Regions from separate parts of the Buttiauxella agrestis genome, predicted to be linked through region 2. Evidence: predicted binding sites of a transcription regulator. Region 2 holds the regulator's gene; the other holds the start of a gene.
The links. Region 2 encodes sigma-54, which starts transcription at its own class of promoters, with help from an activator protein. Its sites were predicted from a motif close to GTTGGCACANNTTTCGCTNT; they were not measured.
Positions count from the first base shown of each region.

Region 1: DY231_RS18630 (pyridoxal-phosphate-dependent aminotransferase family protein) is a predicted target of sigma-54. The motif match lies at 1,885-1,904, and genes of this name have one in related genera.

Region 1 covers NZ_UIGI01000001.1:3,946,016-3,952,246, reverse strand. The annotation lists gene DY231_RS18640 (gamma-glutamyltransferase family protein) at 1-794, opposite strand, end outside; gene DY231_RS18635 (MurR/RpiR family transcriptional regulator) at 910-1,749, shown strand; gene DY231_RS18630 (pyridoxal-phosphate-dependent aminotransferase family protein) at 1,954-3,195, shown strand; partial or broken gene hpxK (allantoate amidohydrolase) at 3,195-4,445, shown strand; gene uraD (2-oxo-4-hydroxy-4-carboxy-5-ureidoimidazoline decarboxylase) at 4,449-4,949, shown strand; gene uraH (hydroxyisourate hydrolase) at 4,946-5,281, shown strand; gene DY231_RS18615 (amidohydrolase) at 5,282-6,049, opposite strand; gene fadE (acyl-CoA dehydrogenase FadE) at 6,159-6,231, opposite strand, start outside.
Region 2 covers NZ_UIGI01000001.1:492,877-505,891, reverse strand. The annotation lists gene ispB (octaprenyl diphosphate synthase) at 1-400, shown strand, start outside; gene sfsB (DNA-binding transcriptional regulator SfsB) at 625-888, shown strand; gene murA (UDP-N-acetylglucosamine 1-carboxyvinyltransferase) at 938-2,209, opposite strand; gene ibaG (BolA family iron metabolism protein IbaG) at 2,263-2,517, opposite strand; gene mlaB (lipid asymmetry maintenance protein MlaB) at 2,643-2,945, opposite strand; gene mlaC (phospholipid-binding protein MlaC) at 2,945-3,574, opposite strand; gene mlaD (outer membrane lipid asymmetry maintenance protein MlaD) at 3,593-4,144, opposite strand; gene mlaE (lipid asymmetry maintenance ABC transporter permease subunit MlaE) at 4,149-4,931, opposite strand; gene mlaF (phospholipid ABC transporter ATP-binding protein MlaF) at 4,939-5,754, opposite strand; gene DY231_RS02490 (calcium/sodium antiporter) at 5,985-6,962, shown strand; gene kdsD (arabinose-5-phosphate isomerase KdsD) at 6,978-7,964, shown strand; gene kdsC (3-deoxy-manno-octulosonate-8-phosphatase KdsC) at 7,981-8,547, shown strand; gene lptC (LPS export ABC transporter periplasmic protein LptC) at 8,544-9,119, shown strand; gene lptA (lipopolysaccharide ABC transporter substrate-binding protein LptA) at 9,088-9,651, shown strand; gene lptB (LPS export ABC transporter ATP-binding protein) at 9,658-10,383, shown strand; gene rpoN (RNA polymerase factor sigma-54) at 10,432-11,865, shown strand; gene hpf (ribosome hibernation promoting factor) at 11,888-12,175, shown strand; gene ptsN (PTS IIA-like nitrogen regulatory protein PtsN) at 12,258-12,749, shown strand; gene rapZ (RNase adapter RapZ) at 12,803-13,015, shown strand, end outside.

The DNA of each region.
Region 1 (6,231 bases), 3.4 Mb from region 2:
CCGAGGATTGCCAACGACACCAGGCCCTGAGTCGGCGGCGTCATATTATAAACATCGCCAAGCTGGTGGCTCAGATGCAGCGGAATGCGGCGTTTCGCACGTTGGGCGGCGAGATCCTGCAACGTGATGGGCATACCTAAATCAGCAAGTTCTTCGGTAATCAGGGCGGCTAACGGGCCGCGATAAAAACTATCGAGTCCTTCAACGGTCAGGCGCGTCAATGTTTCAGCCAGGCGGGGTTGAGTGAAACGGCTACCTGCGCGCGGAATTTCACCGCGGTCCAAAAACGTCTCGGCAAACCCCGCAATATTGACCAGTTCGTCATATTTGCTGTGCGTCGCCTGCGCCTGGGATTGCGTGACCGGAATACCATCTGCCGCATAGCGAATGGCGTCGGCCAGTAAACGCGAAAGCGGTAATTGCCCGCCCCCAAGTTGCGCCGCAATCTTCAGTGCTTCATCCCACCCGCTAAGGGTTCCAGGAACGGTCAGCGCCGCTTTGGGGCCACGATGTGGGATTGAGCAAGCGCCTGCATAAAATTCTAGAGATGCGAGAGAACCCGCAGCACCGCTGGCATCAATAGCAATCGGTTCGCCCTCTGGCGGAACAATCAGCCAGAAACCGTCACCACCAATACCATTCATATGGGGATAAACCACGGCAATGGTTGCCGCTGCGGCCACCATCGCTTCGATAGCGTCACCACCATGGCGCAGGACGGATAACGCCGTTTCACTGGCTAAATGATGTGGAGTAACCGCCATACCGGAAGGCGCCATATTGCTTTGCATCATCGTTTTATCTCTCAGAATGGAAGCTCAGGGATCTCTCTAGCAAGAGATGTTCCAGGTTGACTCTGTTCGTTTCACTGTGCCAGGCTCGAGTGAAACAAAAGTTACAGAGGCCATAATGAAACAATTAGATGAGCGCTTAAGGGCGACATATGAACAGCTTTCACCACAAGAACAGCGAGTCGCTGCATTTATTGTCGATCATTTTGATGACCTGATTAGCTACAACAGCGCCGAGTTAGCCCGCCTTTCAGGGGTGTCCAAAGCGACGGTGAGCCGCTTATTCAAACGTCTCGGCTATGACCGTTATAAAGATATGCGCGAAGAGTTGCGTAACCTGCGCCAGAGCGGGATGCCGCTTACCGAAAATCGCGATGCGGTACAGGGGAACACTTTACTTGCGCGTCATTACAAGCAGGAAATGGCCAATCTGACGCAGTGGGTTAGCCTGCTCGATACGCAGCAATTTGCCGACGTGGTGGCAACTCTCGCAGCGGCAAAACGTATTTTTATTATTGGGTTAAGAAACTCATGGCCGGTTGCGATGCATTTGCGCCAGCAGCTATTGCAGGTTCGTAGTGACGTCTGGCTATTGCCGCAGCCAGGGCAGACGCTGGCCGAAGAGGTGGTGGATATCAGTGAACAAGATTGTGTTATCGCCATCGCTTTTCGTCGACGCCCGCGGATTATCAAACCGCTGCTGGCAAATTTGCATCAACGTCAGGTGCCGCTGCTGGTGATGAGCGAAGCGCAGGGATCAGGCCTCACTCCTTATTGCCGCTGGCATTTTGCCGCGCCGCTCGACAGTGTTTCTGCCTTTGATAGCTACAGCAGTGCGATGAGTCTGGTGAATCTATTATCCAACGCTGTACTCCACGAAGCGTTAACCACAGGCCGTCAGCGTATCCATCATATTGCCGAATTGTATTCTGAGTTTGATGAACTGGAACAACGCTAATGCACTTTAGTGGTGCGTTTGCACGCATCATGGGAACCATTCTGGTTCAAGGTAATGACGCTGAAGATTCTGAGTTTGTAGGTCGGATAAGGGATTGTCATCAGTCTCCTTTCTTCTTTGTCTTTCGCGAAAATTGGTGGCACATTAGTTGCAGAATATTTTAGTTAAGAATCTTTTGTTTCACGCAGAATAAAAGGAAATACCATGTTCGATATTCAGCACTTCTCACAAATCAATCCACCGCATCGCTTGTTAATGGGGCCGGGGCCAATCAATGCAGATCCCCGCGTATTACGTGCGATGGCGAGTCAGTTGATTGGGCAGTATGACCCGGTCATGACGGGGTATATGAACGAAGTGATGGTGCTGTATCGCGAACTTTTCCGCACGCAAAACCGCTGGACGATGCTGGTGGATGGGACTTCCCGCTCCGGTATCGAAGCGATTTTGCTGTCGGCCATTCGCCCCGGCGACAAAGTCCTGGTCCCGGTGTTTGGGCGTTTCGGTCATCTGCTGTGTGAAATTGCCCGTCGTTGTCGCGCAGAAGTTCACACCATAGAAGTGCCGTGGGGTGAGGTTTTCACGCCCGACCAAATCGAAGATGCCATTAAAACGGTGAAACCGCGTTTGCTGCTAACCGTTCAGGGCGACACGTCTACCACCATGCTACAACCGCTGGAAGAATTGGGTGACATCTGCCGTCGCCACGGCGTGTTGTTTTATACCGATGCCACAGCTTCATTTGGCGGCAACAAACTGGAAACCGACGCCTGGGGTTTAGATGCGGTTTCTGCCGGTTTGCAAAAATGCCTCGGCGGCCCGTCGGGCAGCTCGCCGATAACCTTGAGTGCGCAAATGGAAGAGGTTATTCGCCGCCGTAAATGTGTGGAGGAAGGGATCCGAACCACAGCCCATCAGGACGGCGATGACGAAATGATCTACTCGAATTATTTCGATCTCGGCATGGTGATGGATTACTGGGGACCGGAGCGCCTGAACCACCACACTGAAGCCACCAGCATGTTGTTCGCCGCCCGTGAGTGCGCGCGCATTATTCTCGAAGAGGGGCTGGACGTGGGCATCGCGCGTCACGAATTGCATGGCCGCGCGCTGGTAGCCGGAATTCAAGGCATGGGGCTGGAAACGTTCGGCAACCTGCAACACAAAATGAATAACGTGCTTGGCGTGGTGATCCCGTCAGCGGTTCATGGCGAAGAGGTGCGCAAAATGCTGCTGGAAGATTTCCATATCGAAATCGGCACCTCATTTGGTCCGCTACAAGGCAAAATCTGGCGCATCGGCACCATGGGCTATAACGCGCGTAAAGATTGCGTACTGCAAACCCTGACGGCGCTTGAAGCGGTGCTGAACCGTCTCGGTTTTAAATCGACGCAAGGGGCTGCAATGCAGGCCGCGTGGGATGTTTATGCGCAGGAAAGTCGCTGATGGTTAAACATGTCATGAACGCCATGCAGGCGAGTGTTGCCGCACGCCGAATTATGCAGCGAGCAGATGAACTGGCGCAGGTTAGCGAAACGCCGGAACAACTTACTCGAGTCTATCTTTCACCCGAGCATCTGCGCGCCAATTATCTGGTGGCAAGCTGGATGGAACAGGTGGGAATGACCACCTGGCAAGATGCGGTGGGTAACATTTGCGGACGCTATGAAGGCGCAAGAGAAGGCGCTCAGGCTGTTTTGCTTGGCTCACATCTTGATACCGTACGCAATGCCGGGCGTTACGATGGCATGTTGGGCGTCTTAACCGCGCTGGAAGTTGTCGCCTTTCTCCATGAACACAATCTTCAATTAGAGCAGGCGATTGAAATCGTTGGCTTTGGGGATGAAGAAGGTACGCGTTTTGGCATCACCTTATTAGGCAGTCGTGGCGTGACCGGGACGTGGCCGGATAGCTGGCTGGCGTGTGAAGATGCCGCGGGAATCAGCGTTGGGCAAGCGCTGGTGAATGCCGGTTTTGACCCTTCGCGTATTCAGAGTGCGGCGCGCGGCCCGGAAGAGTTTAGTGCGTATCTGGAACTGCATATCGAACAAGGGCCGGTGCTGGAGCGCGAAAATCTGGCGCTCGGCGTGGTGACTGCCATAAACGGCGCTCGTCGTCTGAGATGCCGCTTTGTTGGCGAAGCAGGGCATGCGGGTACGGTGCCGATGACCATTCGTAAAGATGCGCTAGCCGCCGCCGCTAACTGGATGACTTACATCGAAAGCACGACTGCCACTTATGCCCCAGATATTGTTGCGACTGTCGGCTCGCTGCAATGCTTGCCGGGCGCTGCCAATGTGATTCCGGGTGAAGTCCTGCTCACGCTGGATATCCGTAGCCCGCGAGATTCAGATATCGAAGCGCTGCTTGAAAAACTGTTAAGCGAAGCGCAGCAAATCGCCGCTCAGCGAGGTGTGGCGTTCGACTCTGAAATCTATTATTCAATTCCCGCCACGCCATGCGACGCGAGTTTGCAGCGCCAGTTAACATCAGCCATCACTTCGGTGCAGGGGCGTAGTTTATCGCTGCCAAGTGGCGCAGGGCATGATGCGATTGCCATCGCTGAACACTGGCCGGTGGGCATGATATTTGTCCGTTGCGATCGTGGGATTAGCCACCATCCGGCAGAGTCGGTCGCTGAGGCTGATGTGATGCAGGCGGTGCAGGCATATACACAAACGGTGGTGAATTTGGCTTCAATGAATCCGCTCACCGAGTTTAACCATGCAACGGAAAGCGAAGCGCTAAGCCTGATAACACCCTGTGTTGCGATACCAGCATGGGCTGAAAACCTGGTTGCCGCTCGGCCTTATTCGACCGTTGATGTGTTGCAGCATTATGCCTCGCAACTGACACTGGATTGGGGGCGCAATGAGCTGAACCAGGCGCTTAGCGCGCATCCGCGGATTGGTGAAACAGCGCAGGGCACTAGCAAAGAGGCAGCGTTGTCAAAAGGCGAACAGTCTGCTGTCGATACGCAAAACAGCGCGTTAACGCTCGCGCTGGTGCAGGGGAATGCTGATTATGAAGCGCGGTTTGGGCGAGTATTTCTTATTCGAGCCAAAGGGCGCAGTGGCGAAGACATTCTCGGGGAGCTTAAGCGTCGCCTGAATAATTCGCCAGCCGAGGAAGAAGCTGAAGCGCTGGAGCAATTACGTCAAATCACGTTGTTACGCCTGGAAGGAGTGTTTGCATCATGAGCCAGTTGAGTACACATGTTCTTGATACTGCGCTCGGGAAACCGGCGACAGGTGTGGCGATTTGTCTTGAACACCAGCTTGGTGATACCTGGGAAACGGTGGCGCAGGGGGTCACGGATACCGATGGGAGGCTAAAAGATTTCACCCCGGCGGCATTGGCGGCGGGGCGTTATCGTCTGACGGCAGAAATCGGGCTTTATTTTGCCGCAACACACAGAGAAACACTGTATCCCACTGCGCAAATTGATTTCGTGATACCGCAAAACGGCGGGCACTATCACCTGCCGTTTTTGATTTCCCCGTGGTCGTGGTCGACTTATCGGGGAAGTTGATTACAAACTGAAGGGATCGGCATCCTGCCAGGCGGGGAATTTCTCGCGATATTCCTGTAATGCAATCAATGACAAATCGGCATCGAGGCGCATCGCCTGATGGGCTTCGCCATTTGCCAGGATTTCACCCTGTGGGTTAATAATTTTGCTGTCGCCACGGTAATGATGCCCGTTACCGTCGGTGCCGACGCGGTTGCAGCCTGCGACATACGCCTGGTTTTCAATGGCTCGAGCGACCAGCAGGCTTTGCCAGTGCAAGGAACGCGGTGCAGGCCAGTTCGCGACGTATAGCGCCAGATCGTAATCGTTGCGGTTGCGCGAAAACACCGGGAAACGCAGGTCGTAACACACCTGCGGTAAAATGCGCCAGCCCCGCCATTCAACGATCACTCGTTCATTGCCTGCCTGATAATGATGATGTTCATCCGCCATGCGGAACAGATGACGTTTATCGTAGAAATGAACTTTGCCATCAGGCTGTACCAGCAAGAACCGATTTACCGGCCCGCGATCGGTCTGGAGTGCGGCACTTCCGGCGATCATGGCTTGCGTTTGCTGGGCTTTAAACTGCATCCAGTCAATCACTTCTTCTTCAGCAAGCGATTGAATGGCGGCTTCCATCGCGAAACCGGTGGTGAACATTTCCGGCAAGACAATCAGATCGCGGCCATGAATAGCGTCCAACTGTACATCGAAATGGCGCAAGTTTACCGCGCCGTCCATCCAGACCAGCGGTTGTTGTAGAACGGTAATTTTCAAACCAGACACAATCGGAAGCCTCGTGATAAGCAGTGTTTCATTCACTTTAGCATGAGTTCGCTGGCTTTTGTTGGGCAATAAAAAACCCCGCGAGCGGGGTTTTTAGAGCATAACTTGCTTATGCAGCTTCAATCTTACGATGCTTTTCCGGCACCTTTACCGGCATGGTTGCCAGCTCCTCCGGTTCAAAC
Region 2 (13,015 bases):
GCAAGAGAAAGCACTACAGGATTATGGTCGTTATTTGGGAACCGCTTTCCAGCTGATTGACGACCTGCTTGACTACAGTGCCGACGGGCAAACTCTGGGCAAGAATGTTGGTGATGACCTCAATGAAGGTAAACCGACGCTTCCGTTGCTGCACGCAATGCGTAACGGTAACGCAGAGCAAGAAAAAATGATTCGTGAAGCCATTGAGCAAGGCAACGGGCGTCATTTGCTTCAACCCGTGTTGGATGCGATGGCGGCCTGTGGTTCTCTCGAGTGGACTCAATTACGCGCAGAGCAAGAAGCGGATAAAGCGATTGCGGCTTTAGCCGTTCTCCCAGAAAGTGAGCATAAAGAGGCTTTAATTGCTCTTGCTCATATGGCTGTTCAGCGCGATCGTTAAACTTCTTTGCGCGCCATTTTAATGGCGCGCAAAGTTTCCAATAAATTTATCCCTCACCTCGTTCACCTACCTCATAGCAATCTGTTTTCATTGGTTTTCATTTACTTTGTGTGGGTTCACACAGATTTAATTTTTTACGTTATTTATTGGAATCTTTTGGATAATTGTCATGTTATAAATGTTCTTGAGTAAACCGGTAAAACGAAGCGGTTTCAGGGAGAAACATGGAAAGTAAATATTCTGACTGGCACCCGGCAGACATCATCGCAGGGTTACGTAAACGGGGAACATCTCTTGCAGCTGAATCAAGGAAAGCGGGTCTGAGTTCATCGACGCTGGCTAATGCGTTGACTCGCCCCTGGCCCAAAGGTGAGTTAATCATCGCACAAGCGTTAGATATCTCGCCATGGGTAATTTGGCCCTCTCGTTACTACGATCCGCAAACCGATCAGTTCATTGATCGAGCTTGTTTGATGCGTAAACGATAAAAAAACCGGGCAAGCCCGGTTTTTTCTTTTTGAGTATCAGCAGAAAAATTTATTCGCCGCCGCCACTACCTTTCACGCGTTCAATCTGCGCACCTAACGCTTGAAGTTTATCTTCAATGCGCTCGTAGCCACGATCGATGTGGTAAATACGGTCAACTACTGTCGTTCCTTCGGCGATACAACCCGCCAGAACCAGGCTTGCCGAAGCGCGCAGATCTGTTGCCATCACTTGCGCACCAGACAGTTTTTCAACGCCGTGGCAAATCACGGTATTGCTCTCGATTTCTGCATGAGCGCCCATACGGATAAGCTCAGGAACATGCATGAAACGATTTTCAAAGATGGTTTCAGTGATAACGCCCGTACCTTCAGCCACCAGGTTCAACAGGGTAAACTGAGCCTGCATATCGGTTGGGAAACCAGGGTGTGGCGCAGTACGGATTGTCACGCCTTTCGGACGCTTACCGTGCATATCCAGACTCACCCAGTCTTCGCCAACTTCTACATCAGCGCCAGCCTCGCGTAGTTTCGCCAGCACGGCATCAAGCGTGTCTGGTTGAGCATTACGGCAAACAATTTTGCCACCAGAAATGGCCGCAGCAACCAGGAAAGTCCCGGTTTCAATACGATCAGGCACGACGCGATAAACACCGCCACCGAGGCGTTCAACGCCCTGGATAGTAATGCGGTCAGTACCTGCACCGGTGATTTTCGCACCCAGAGTATTCAGGAAGTTCGCCGTATCAACGATTTCCGGCTCGCGGGCAGCGTTTTCGATGATGGTGGTGCCTTCAGCAAGCGTTGCAGCACTCATGATGGTAACAGTAGCGCCAACGCTCACTTTATCCATCACGATATGCGCGCCTTTCAGACGCCCATTAACGGAAGCTTTAACGTAGCCTTCTTCCAGTTTGATTTCCGCACCAAGCTGTTCAAGACCTGTAATGTGCAAATCGACCGGACGTGCGCCGATTGCACAGCCACCAGGTAAAGAAACCTGGCCCTGGCCAAAACGTGCAACCAACGGCCCAAGCGCCCAGATAGAAGCACGCATGGTTTTCACCAGGTCGTACGGCGCACAGAAGATATTCACTTCACTGGCGTCGATCCACACTGAACCGTTGCGTTCAACTTTGGTACCCAACTGGCTCAACAGCTTCATTGTGGTATCAATGTCTTTCAGTTTTGGAACGTTTTGAATCTCAACTGGCTCTTCGGCCAATAGAGCGGCAAAGAGGATCGGCAGCGCGGCATTCTTCGCCCCGGAGATCGTCACTTCACCACTCAGTCGGGTTGGCCCGTGAACTCGAAATTTATCCATTGAAACTGCTCTCTATTAAATTCAAATCGTTACAACCCGCCATGGCGAATTGCTCAAAAACCATTAAGTTTACGATCGCGATCCCACTCTTGCGGAGTATAGGTCTTGATGGAAACCGCATGAATACGGTTATCTGCAATCAGCTCCATCAATGGCGCATAAACTGTTTGTTGCTTCTTCACGCGACTTAACTCGGCGAATAACTCACCCACCGCAATCACCTGAAAATGGCTGCCATCGCCTGAGACGTGGACTTCCTGTAGGGGCAGTGCGTTCATCAGCACTGTCTGAATTTCATGATTTTCCATGGGATATAATTCGTCGGTTAATGAAACAAGCCACACATCTTAGAGGAAAGTGGCGCTGGCTTAAATAAGCAAAAAGCCCCTGATCCAATTAGATCAGGGGCAATGATAGTAACGCTATGAAAACACTAGCCTGCAAATGCAGGAAGGATGTCTTCAGGTAGATTATAAAGTTTGGTCAAAGTCTGAAGATTATCGCTTGCACCCTGAAGCTCAATCTCCACGTTTTGACGTCGAGCAAAGGCCACAAGATGAATCAGCAGCGCTAAACCTGAGGTATCTACACGCGACAGGCCTGAAAGATTCAGAACCTTGATACCCGCCATGATTTGCTCACGCTGGCGCCATAACGGCCCCACGGTGTCGCTGTCCAACTCACCTGTCAGATGCAAGGTTTCAGATTCACACTGCCAGCTAAGCTCGTCGGCCATTACTTTTTATTTTCCAGAGTGATTGGCAGTTTAGAGATTGATTGCAGTTGAGCCGTCAAACCGTCAATCCCTTTGGTGCGTAGGATATCACTCCACTCATTTTGCTTGGTGGTGATCATACTTACACCTTCAGCAATCATATCGTAAGCCTGCCAGTTGCCTGTCTGGCTGTTCTTACGCCACTGGAAATCAAGACGCACTGGTGGACGACCGTTCGGGTCAATGATAGTGACACGAATAGCAATAATGGTGGCATTACCCAGCGGTTGCTCTGGGGCGATTTGATAAGATTGCCCGTTATACATAGCAAGTGCCTGACCGTAAGCCTGTTTCAAGTACTCTTCAAATGCTTTGAAATAGGCTTCACGCTGCGCAGGCGTTGCATCTTTATAGTAACGACCTAATACCAACGCGCCCGCGTATTTAACCTGCACATACGGCAGAAGCTCCTGACCCACGATCTCGCGCAGATAGTCAGGATTTTGACGGATTTTAGGTTGTTCGTTTTTGAGACGATCAAACGTTTTTTGCGCCGCTTCGCCCATCAGCTTGTAAGGATTGCTCTGATCCACGGCATGCGCCAATGGTGCGATAACCAACATAGCAATCATAATAAGTCGTTTAAACATAACACTCGTCCTCTTAGATTAGTGCGTCGTGCCAGGCTGTGGCTCTGCGCTATTATTCTCTGAATTCTGCGAAGGGGTATCCCCTGAATTCTTATTATCACCATTGCCGCTCTTATACAGGAACTGACCAATCAGGTCCTCCAGTACCAGCGCCGATTTTGTGTCCTGAATCGTACCACCTTCTTTAAGGATAGATGACCCAAGCTCAGGGTCATCAAAACCGAGGTTCAGGGCAAGATATTGCTCGCCCAGTAAACCTGAGGTGCGGATCGCCAGCGAGCTGGTATCAGGGATGCGGTCGTAGCGTGTTTCGATATCCATGGTGACGCGAGGTAAATACGTTTTCGGATCAAGTGTAATATCGTCAACGCGGCCAATCACCACACCACCGAGGCGCAGTGGAGAACCGGTTTTCAGGCTACCGATGTTATCGAAAGTCGCATAGACCCGGTATGTTGGCTCACTGCGTAACGAAGTGACATTTGCCACTTTCAGGCACAAGAAGACGATGGCAGCCAATGCGATAATTAAAAATGCGCCAACCCCAGTTTCAAATTTCTTAGTTTGCATGAACTTAATTCCCAAACATCAGTGCTGTGAGCACAAAATCCAGACCTAAAACGGCCAGTGAGGCATGCACAACGGTACGTGTTGTTGCCCGGCTAATCCCTGCGGACGTAGGAATGGCATCGTAGCCATTGAATAATGCAATCCAGGTCACTGTTATCGCGAACACCACACTCTTGATGACACAGTTAACCAGATCGGTACGCCAGTTGACGGCATTTTGCATCGCAGACCAGAAGAACCCTGCATCAATTCCCTTCCAGTTAACGCCAACCAATGCGCCCCCCCAGATACCCACGGCGACAAAGATAAGCGTCAGCAGTGGCAACGAAATGACACCGGCCCAAAATCGAGGTGAAACGACGCGACGCACCGGGTCAACCGCCATCATCTCCATGCTGGAGAGTTGCTCTGTCGCTTTCATCAGACCAATTTCTGCGGTCAACGCGGAACCTGCGCGCCCGGCAAATAATAGTGCAGCAACAACAGGCCCAAGTTCGCGCAGTAGTGACAACGCGACCAACATGCCGAGGCTTGATTCCGCACTGTAGGTTGTCAGAACCAAATAACCTTGCAGACCAAGAACCATGCCGATGAACAAGCCTGACACAATGATGATTAGCAGCGACAAAACGCCTACATTGTAAATCTGGCGAATAAGTAATGGCGCATGTTTGCGGAATTCCGGTTTCCCCACCACCGCATTAACAAGCATTATCCCGGCCCGACCAAATGACGCGCAGGTTTTCAACCCCCGCCGCCCGAACGATGCCAGTGCATTAAAGAGCATGAGCAACTTAACTCCCTGTTTCTGATAATAAGTCATCCCGATAATCCGCTGCCGGATAACGGAACGGTACAGGTCCATCGGCAATTCCATCGAGGAATTGACGTACACGTGGATCGCTATTTTCACGCAAAGCTGCTGGAGTTCCTTCGGCCACGATGTGCTGATCCGCCGCAATGTAGGCGTAATCAGCAATGCTAAGCACTTCAGGCACGTCGTGGGAAACCACAATACATGTCACACCCAACGCACTGTTTAATTCTGAAATCAGTTTTACCAGAACCCCCATAGTAATAGGGTCCTGGCCAACGAATGGCTCATCAAACATAATCAAATCGGGTTCGAGTGCGATGGCGCGGGCAAGTGCTGCTCGTCGGGCCATCCCGCCAGACAGCTCGTTAGGCATCAGTTTAGCGGCTCCACGTAATCCAACCGCTTCAAGCTTCATCATCACGGTGCTACGCAGCAATTCTTCCGGTAAGCGGCGATGCTCCCGAAGAGGATATGCCACATTTTCAAAGACATTGAGATCGGTAAATAGCGCGCCGGATTGAAACAGCATACTCATGCGTTTGCGAACAGTGTATAAACGTGAGCGCGACATCGCGGGTACATTTTCACCGTCAAACAGGATTTCACCGCTGTCGGGCTGAATTTGTCCACCGATCAACCGTAGTAGGGTTGTTTTACCAATACCTGAAGGCCCCATTATGGCGGTAATCTTGCCGCGCGGCACGTTCAGTGAAATATTGTCAAAGATGCGCCGACTGCCGCGGGTAAAACTAACACCGCGAATTTCGACCAGATTCGTCTGCGTCTGGCTCATCATCTTTCCTTTTATCAAGTTCACGGACGAGGTATTGAATGGAAACTCAGTTCCAACCCATCATTTTTACAGAATATTACCCGTCCCGATTAGCGAAAACTGGCATTTGTTTTACTTTTCTGCCGCATAAAGTCAGAATTAAGAATTATGCCCGACCCTACAGATCTGTAAGCTCTGCCGGTACTTTCACAGCACAAGACCGGCGATTATACCTGAATAAAGGATTTTGAATGCTGTTAGCTACAGCTCTGTTAATCATTGGTTTGCTTTTGGTCGTCTATGGCGCCGACCGGCTGGTGTTTGCCGCGTCCATTCTTTGCCGCAGTTTTGGGGTTCCACCACTGCTTATTGGTTTAACGGTCGTCAGTATCGGGACTTCGTTGCCTGAACTTCTCGTCGCAAGCTCTGCCGCCCTTCATGGTCAATTGAATTTAGCGGTGGGAACAGCACTGGGTTCGAATATCACCAATATTTTGCTGATTCTCGGCTTAGCGGCGCTTTTACACCCATTTACCGTGAATTCCGATATTCTTCGTCGCGAATTGCCCCTAATGTTGGTTGTCAGTGCAATTATTGGCTGGCTGCTTTTTGATAATCAGTTAAGCCGCGTCGATGGCTTAATTTTGATTGCTGTAGCGATAGCGTATCTGCTGTTTACCATTAAAATAGCACGCCTCGCCGGGCATGAAGGCTCTGATAATTTAACGCGCGAGCAGCTGGCAGAGCTTCCCAGAGAAGGTAATCGCCCCGTTGCGTTTTTATGGCTGGCCGTCGCCCTAATCATTATGCCAATGGCGACACGCATGGTTATCGATAACGCCAGCGTGCTGGCTCATTACTTTGGTGTGAGCGAATTAGTGATTGGCCTGACGATTATTTCAGTCGGTACAAGTCTGCCAGAGTTAGCCACGACCATCGCCGGAGCCCGTAAAGGCGAAGATGATATTGCAATTGGTAATATCATTGGCTCGAATATTTTCAATATTGTTCTGGTGCTGGGCATCCCTGCGTTAATCGCGCCAGGTGAAATCGACCCGCTCGCTTTTGCTCGGGACTATTGGGTCATGTTGATTGTTAGTGCCATTTTCGCCGTACTTTGCTGGCGTAAGCCTCGCTCTATCGGCAAGACTGCAGGTGCTCTGTTAACATGTAGCTTCTTCGTATGGATTGCGGTGCTGTGGTTTCTTGCATCACCGGTCGTTGGGTAAAACGGAACGGAAATTATGTCACAGATTAATTTACAACCGGGTTTTGACTTTCAACAAGCAGGCAGAGATGTCCTGAAGATCGAACGTGAAGGCCTGGATCAGCTCGAGCAATACATCAACTCAGATTTCTCACAAGCCTGTGAAAGAATGTTCTATTGCCAGGGCAAAGTGGTCGTTATGGGCATGGGCAAGTCAGGGCACATCGGTAAAAAGATGGCCGCGACGTTTGCCAGTACCGGCACACCTTCGTTCTTCGTCCATCCTGGTGAAGCCAGCCACGGCGATCTCGGCATGGTGAGCGCGCAAGATATTGTCATCGCTATTTCAAACTCTGGCGAGTCGAACGAAATTCTGGCGCTGATTCCCGTTCTCAAACGCTTGCAGGTGCCACTCATTTGCATCACCAGCCGTCCCGAAAGCTCAATGGGCAAAGCGGCGGATATCCATCTGTGCGTGAAAGTGCCACAAGAAGCCTGCCCGCTGGGCCTGGCTCCGACATCAAGCACCACTGCCACATTGGTCATGGGTGACGCACTTGCTGTTGCGATGCTCAAAGCACGCGGCTTTACCGCAGAAGATTTTGCACTTTCTCACCCAGGCGGCGCATTGGGTCGTAAACTGTTATTACGTGTCAGCGACATCATGCACAGCGGCGATGAAATACCGCATGTCAGTAAAGATGCTTCATTGCGTGATGCACTGCTGGAAATAACGCGTAAAAATATGGGGATGACCGTAATCTGTGATGACCTGATGAAAATCGAAGGGATCTTCACGGATGGTGACTTACGTCGTGTCTTTGATATGGGCGTAGATCTTCACACCCTGAATATCGCAGATGTCATGACCGTCGGCGGAATTCGCGTTCGCCCAACAGTCCTGGCGGTTGATGCATTGAATTTGATGCAGTCTCGCCATATTACCTCGGTATTGGTTGCAGATGGCGACCAACTACTCGGTGTGGTACATATGCATGACATGCTACGCGCAGGCGTGGTTTAACAAAGGATTAGCCTTAATGAGTAACCATGAAGCGTCTCTTGCCACTTGTTATGGGCCGGTAAGTGCGCGCGTTATGGAGCGGGCCGCTAATGTGCGCCTGCTCATTTTAGACGTTGACGGTGTGATGTCTGATGGCCTGATTTATATGGGCAACAGTGGCGAAGAGCTGAAAGCATTCAATGTGCGTGATGGCTATGGTATTCGCTGTGCGCTGACATCAGATATAAACGTCGCGATTATTACCGGACGTAAAGCAAAATTGCTTGAAGACCGTTGTGAAACGCTGGGTATCAAGCATCTCTATCAAGGTCAGTCCGATAAGCTTGTGGCTTTTCAGGATCTTTTAGATAAGCTCGCGATCCCAGCTGAACACGTGGCTTATGTGGGTGATGATTTAATCGACTGGCCTGTGATGGCTAAAGTCGGTTTGAGCGTTGCGGTATCGGATGCACATCCTTTGCTGATTCCTCGTGCCGACTACGTGACACGTATTGCTGGCGGGCGTGGAGCAGTGCGTGAAGTCTGCGACTTGCTGTTACTGGCACAAGGTAAGCTTGATGAGGCCAAAGGGCTATCTATATGAGTAAGACCAGACGTTGGGTTATCATCCTGCTTTCATTGCTGGTGCTGATTTTGATCGGTGTGAATCTGGTCGACAAAGACGCCGTTGCGCCTCCAACAGTGAACACGAATGAACCAACCTATAAAAGTGAACATTCCACGACTCTCGCCTACAGTCCTGAAGGGGCTTTAAATTACCGACTGGTTGCTGAGCACGTTGAATATTTTTCCGAAACCGCCGTTTCGTGGTTCACCAATCCGGTGATGACGCAATACGACGAAAACAAAGTCGCCACCTGGTCATTACGAGCAGATCGCGCCAAACTTACTAACGATCGGATGCTGTATCTGTATGGGAATGTGGTGCTTACAGCTCTGACGCCAGATTCGCAGCTACGCAAAATTACCACGGATAATGCGCAGGTTAATTTAGTCACTCAGGATGTTGCCTCTGATGACCAGGTAACCTTGTACGGAACCAGCTTTAACTCCACCGGCCTCAAAATGCGTGGTAATTTACGCAGCAAAAATGCCGAGCTGATTGAAAAGGTTAGAACATCCTATGAAATCCAGAATAAACAAACTCAGCCGTAATTTAGTACTGACCAGTACACTTTTAGCCGCCAGTTTTTCGGCATTTGCGCTGACCGGTGATACCGATCAGCCGATTCACATTGAATCTGACCAACAGTCGCTTGATATGCAGGGCAACGTCGTCACCTTCACCGGCAATGTGGTTGTGACGCAAGGTAGTATCAAGATTAATGCCGACAAAGTCGTTGTGACCCGCCCTGGCGGCGAGCAAGGCAAAGAAGTGATCGATGGCTACGGTAATCCAGCCACTTTCTATCAGATGCAAGATAGCGGTAAACCCGTTAGCGGCCACTCATCGACTATGCACTATGAGCTGCAAAACGATTTTGTCGTGCTGACCGGCAATGCCTATCTGGAGCAGGTCGATAGCAATATCAAAGGCGACAAAATTACTTACCTCGTTAAAGAGCAGAAAATGCAGGCCTTTAGCGAAAAAGGTAAACGTGTTACGACCGTTCTGGTTCCTTCTCAGTTGCAGAAAAAAGACGGCAAGGCTCCGGCCCCCGCCCCTGCGCAGAAAAAGAGTAACTAATTCGTTATGGCTACTTTAATTGCAAAAAATCTCGCTAAAGCCTACAAAGGCCGCCGCGTTGTAGAAGACGTCAGTCTGACCGTTAAATCAGGTGAGATTGTCGGTTTGCTCGGCCCTAACGGTGCAGGGAAAACCACCACTTTTTATATGGTGGTCGGTATTGTTCCGCGTGATGCGGGCAACATTATTATTGATGATGAAGACATCAGCCTGCTGCCGCTTCATGCACGTGCACGACGTGGTATTGGGTACTTGCCTCAAGAAGCGTCTATTTTCCGCCGTTTAAGCGTGTTCGATAACTTAATGGCCGTGCTGCAAATCCGTGATGATCTTTCTACCGAGCAGCGTGAAGACCGCGCCAATGAGCTAATGGAAGAGTTCCACATTGAGCATTTGCGTAATAGCCTCGGGCAATCTTTGTCCGGTGGTGAGCGTCGCCGTGTTGAAATTGCTCGCGCATTGGCTGCAAATCCAAAATTTATTCTTTTGGATGAACCTTTTGCAGGTGTTGACCCAATTTCCGTTATCGACATCAAGCGAATCATCGAGCATTTACGCGACAGCGGGCTTGGGGTGCTGATAACTGACCATAACGTACGCGAAACGTTAGCCGTATGTGAACGCGCTTACATCGTAAGCCAGGGCCATTTAATCGCCCATGGCACTCCAGCCGAGATCCTGGAAGACGAGCATGTTAAACGCGTGTATCTGGGCGAAGAGTTCAGACTCTGATAGGGTAGGAATAATTAACGATTACACCTGAGGAAGTTCGCTCTGAATATGAAGCAAGGTTTGCAATTACGGCTCAGCCAACAACTTGCTATGACTCCACAGTTACAGCAGGCAATTCGTCTGTTGCAGCTGTCGACGTTAGAATTACAGCAGGAACTTCAGCAAGCACTGGAAAGTAACCCACTGCTTGAGCAAACCGATCTGCATGAAGAAATTGAAACTCAGGAAGTTCGTGAAAATGAAGCGTTAGATACTCGTGAGGCACTCGAACAAAAAGAGATGCCCGACGAGTTACCGTTGGACACCAGCTGGGACGAAATTTACACCGCAGGTACGCCATCGGGAACCGGAACTGACTATATAGACGACGAGTTGCCGGTTTATCAGGGTGAAACCACCCAGTCACTCCAGGATTACCTGATGTGGCAGGTCGATCTCACTCCGTTTTCTGATACCGACACCGCTATTGCAACGTCTATTGTTGATGCCGTTGACGAAATGGGCTATCTGACCGTTTCGCTGGATGAAATTCTCGAAAGCATGGGCGATGAAGAAATCACCCTCGACGAAGTGGAAGCGGTGCTCAAACGCGTGCAACGCTTCGATCCTGTCGGCGTCGCCGCACGCGACCTTCGTGATTGCCTCCTGATACAGCTTTCACAATTCGCGCGAGAAACACCCTGGTTAGCCGAAGCTCGCCTGATTGTCAGCGAACATCTCGACTTGCTCGCCAACCATGATTTCCGCAGCCTGATGCGCGTCACGCGTCTGAAAGAAGAAGTGCTGAAAGAGGCGATGTGCCTGATTCAGTCGCTTGATCCGCGTCCGGGCCAGTCCATTCAGACCAGCGAACCAGAGTATGTAATCCCTGATGTGTTGGTCAAAAAAACTCAGGGCCGCTGGACGGTGGAACTTAATGCCGACAGCATCCCGCGTCTAAAAATAAATCAACAGTACGCTGCTATGGGCACCAATGCCCGCAATGACAGCGACTCACAATTTATTCGCAGTAACCTGCAAGAAGCGAAGTGGCTGATCAAAAGCCTTGAAAGCCGCAATGATACCTTGCTGCGGGTTAGCCGCTGCATCGTTGAACAGCAGCAAGGCTTTTTTGAGTTCGGTGCAGAGCATATGAAACCGATGGTTCTTGCTGATATCGCCCAAGTGGTCGAAATGCACGAATCCACCATTTCCCGCGTGACCACACAAAAGTATTTGCACAGTCCGCGAGGCATTTTTGAATTGAAGTATTTCTTCTCAAGTCATGTCAATACCGAGGGCGGCGGTGAAGCCTCCTCCACGGCTATTCGGGCTTTGGTGAAGAAATTAATTGCTGCGGAAAACCCTGCGAAACCGCTGAGTGATAGCAAGTTAACGACTATGCTATCGGATCAGGGGATCATGGTGGCACGCCGCACTGTTGCGAAGTACCGAGAATCTTTATCCATACCACCGTCAAACCAGCGTAAACAACTGGTGTGACTTAACCGATAAGGAAGACACTATGCAGCTCAACATTACAGGACAAAACGTCGAAATCACTGACGCACTGCGCGATTTTGTGAGCACGAAGTTTGCCAAACTGGAGCAGTACTTCGATAGGATTAACCAAGTCTATATTGTGTTAAAAGTGGAAAAAGTCACGCATATTGCCGACGCAACACTTCATATCAATGGTGGTGAAATACATGCCAGCGCTGAAGGGCAGGATATGTATGCGGCGATTGACGGTCTGATTGATAAACTGGCGCGCCAGTTAACCAAACATAAAGATAAACTAAAACAACACTGATAATCCAGGCAACGGTTTTGGCATTCACGGCTCGTTACGGAAGTAACGGGCCGTTGCCACAACAGAGTGCTTAGGTGAACTTATGATGAACAACGATTCTGCTCTACAACTTAGTAATGTCCTGAACAAAGAATGTACCCGTAGCAATGTACATTGCCAAAGTAAGAAACGTGCGCTGGAAATTATCAGTGAACTCGCGGCGAAACAGCTCGGTCTGCCACCTCAAGTCGTCTTTGAGGCGGTGCTGACGCGTGAGCGCATGGGCAGTACCGGTATCGGCAATGGTATCGCCATTCCTCACGGAAAACTGGAAGAAGATACCACCCGCGCCGTTGGGGTATTTATTAAACTGGAAACCCCTATCGCGTTTGATGCTATTGACAATCAGCCGGTCGACCTGATGTTTGCGCTACTTGTTCCGGCCGATCAGACAAAAACACATTTGCACACTTTGTCTTTGGTGGCAAAACGTCTGGCGGATAAAACGATTTGCCGACGTCTGCGTTCAGCGCAGAGTGATGAAGAGCTTTATCAGATCATTACCGAAACCGAACATGGTAGTGAAAGTGAATAATCTGGCTGCGGTCATGTGCGTGCCACAGCAAGAGAAGTTGGGGGAGTGATAAAATGGTGCTGATGATTGTCAGCGGCCGCTCTGGTTCAGGGAAGTCTGTAGCCTTGCGTGCACTAGAAGATATGGGATTCTACTGTGTAGATAACCTGCCAGTGGTGCTGTTGCCTGATCTTGCCAAAACTCTCGCAGAGCGACAGATTTCTGCGGCAGTCAGCATCGACGTGCGTAACATGCCGGAAAACCCGGAAATTTTTGAACAGGCGATG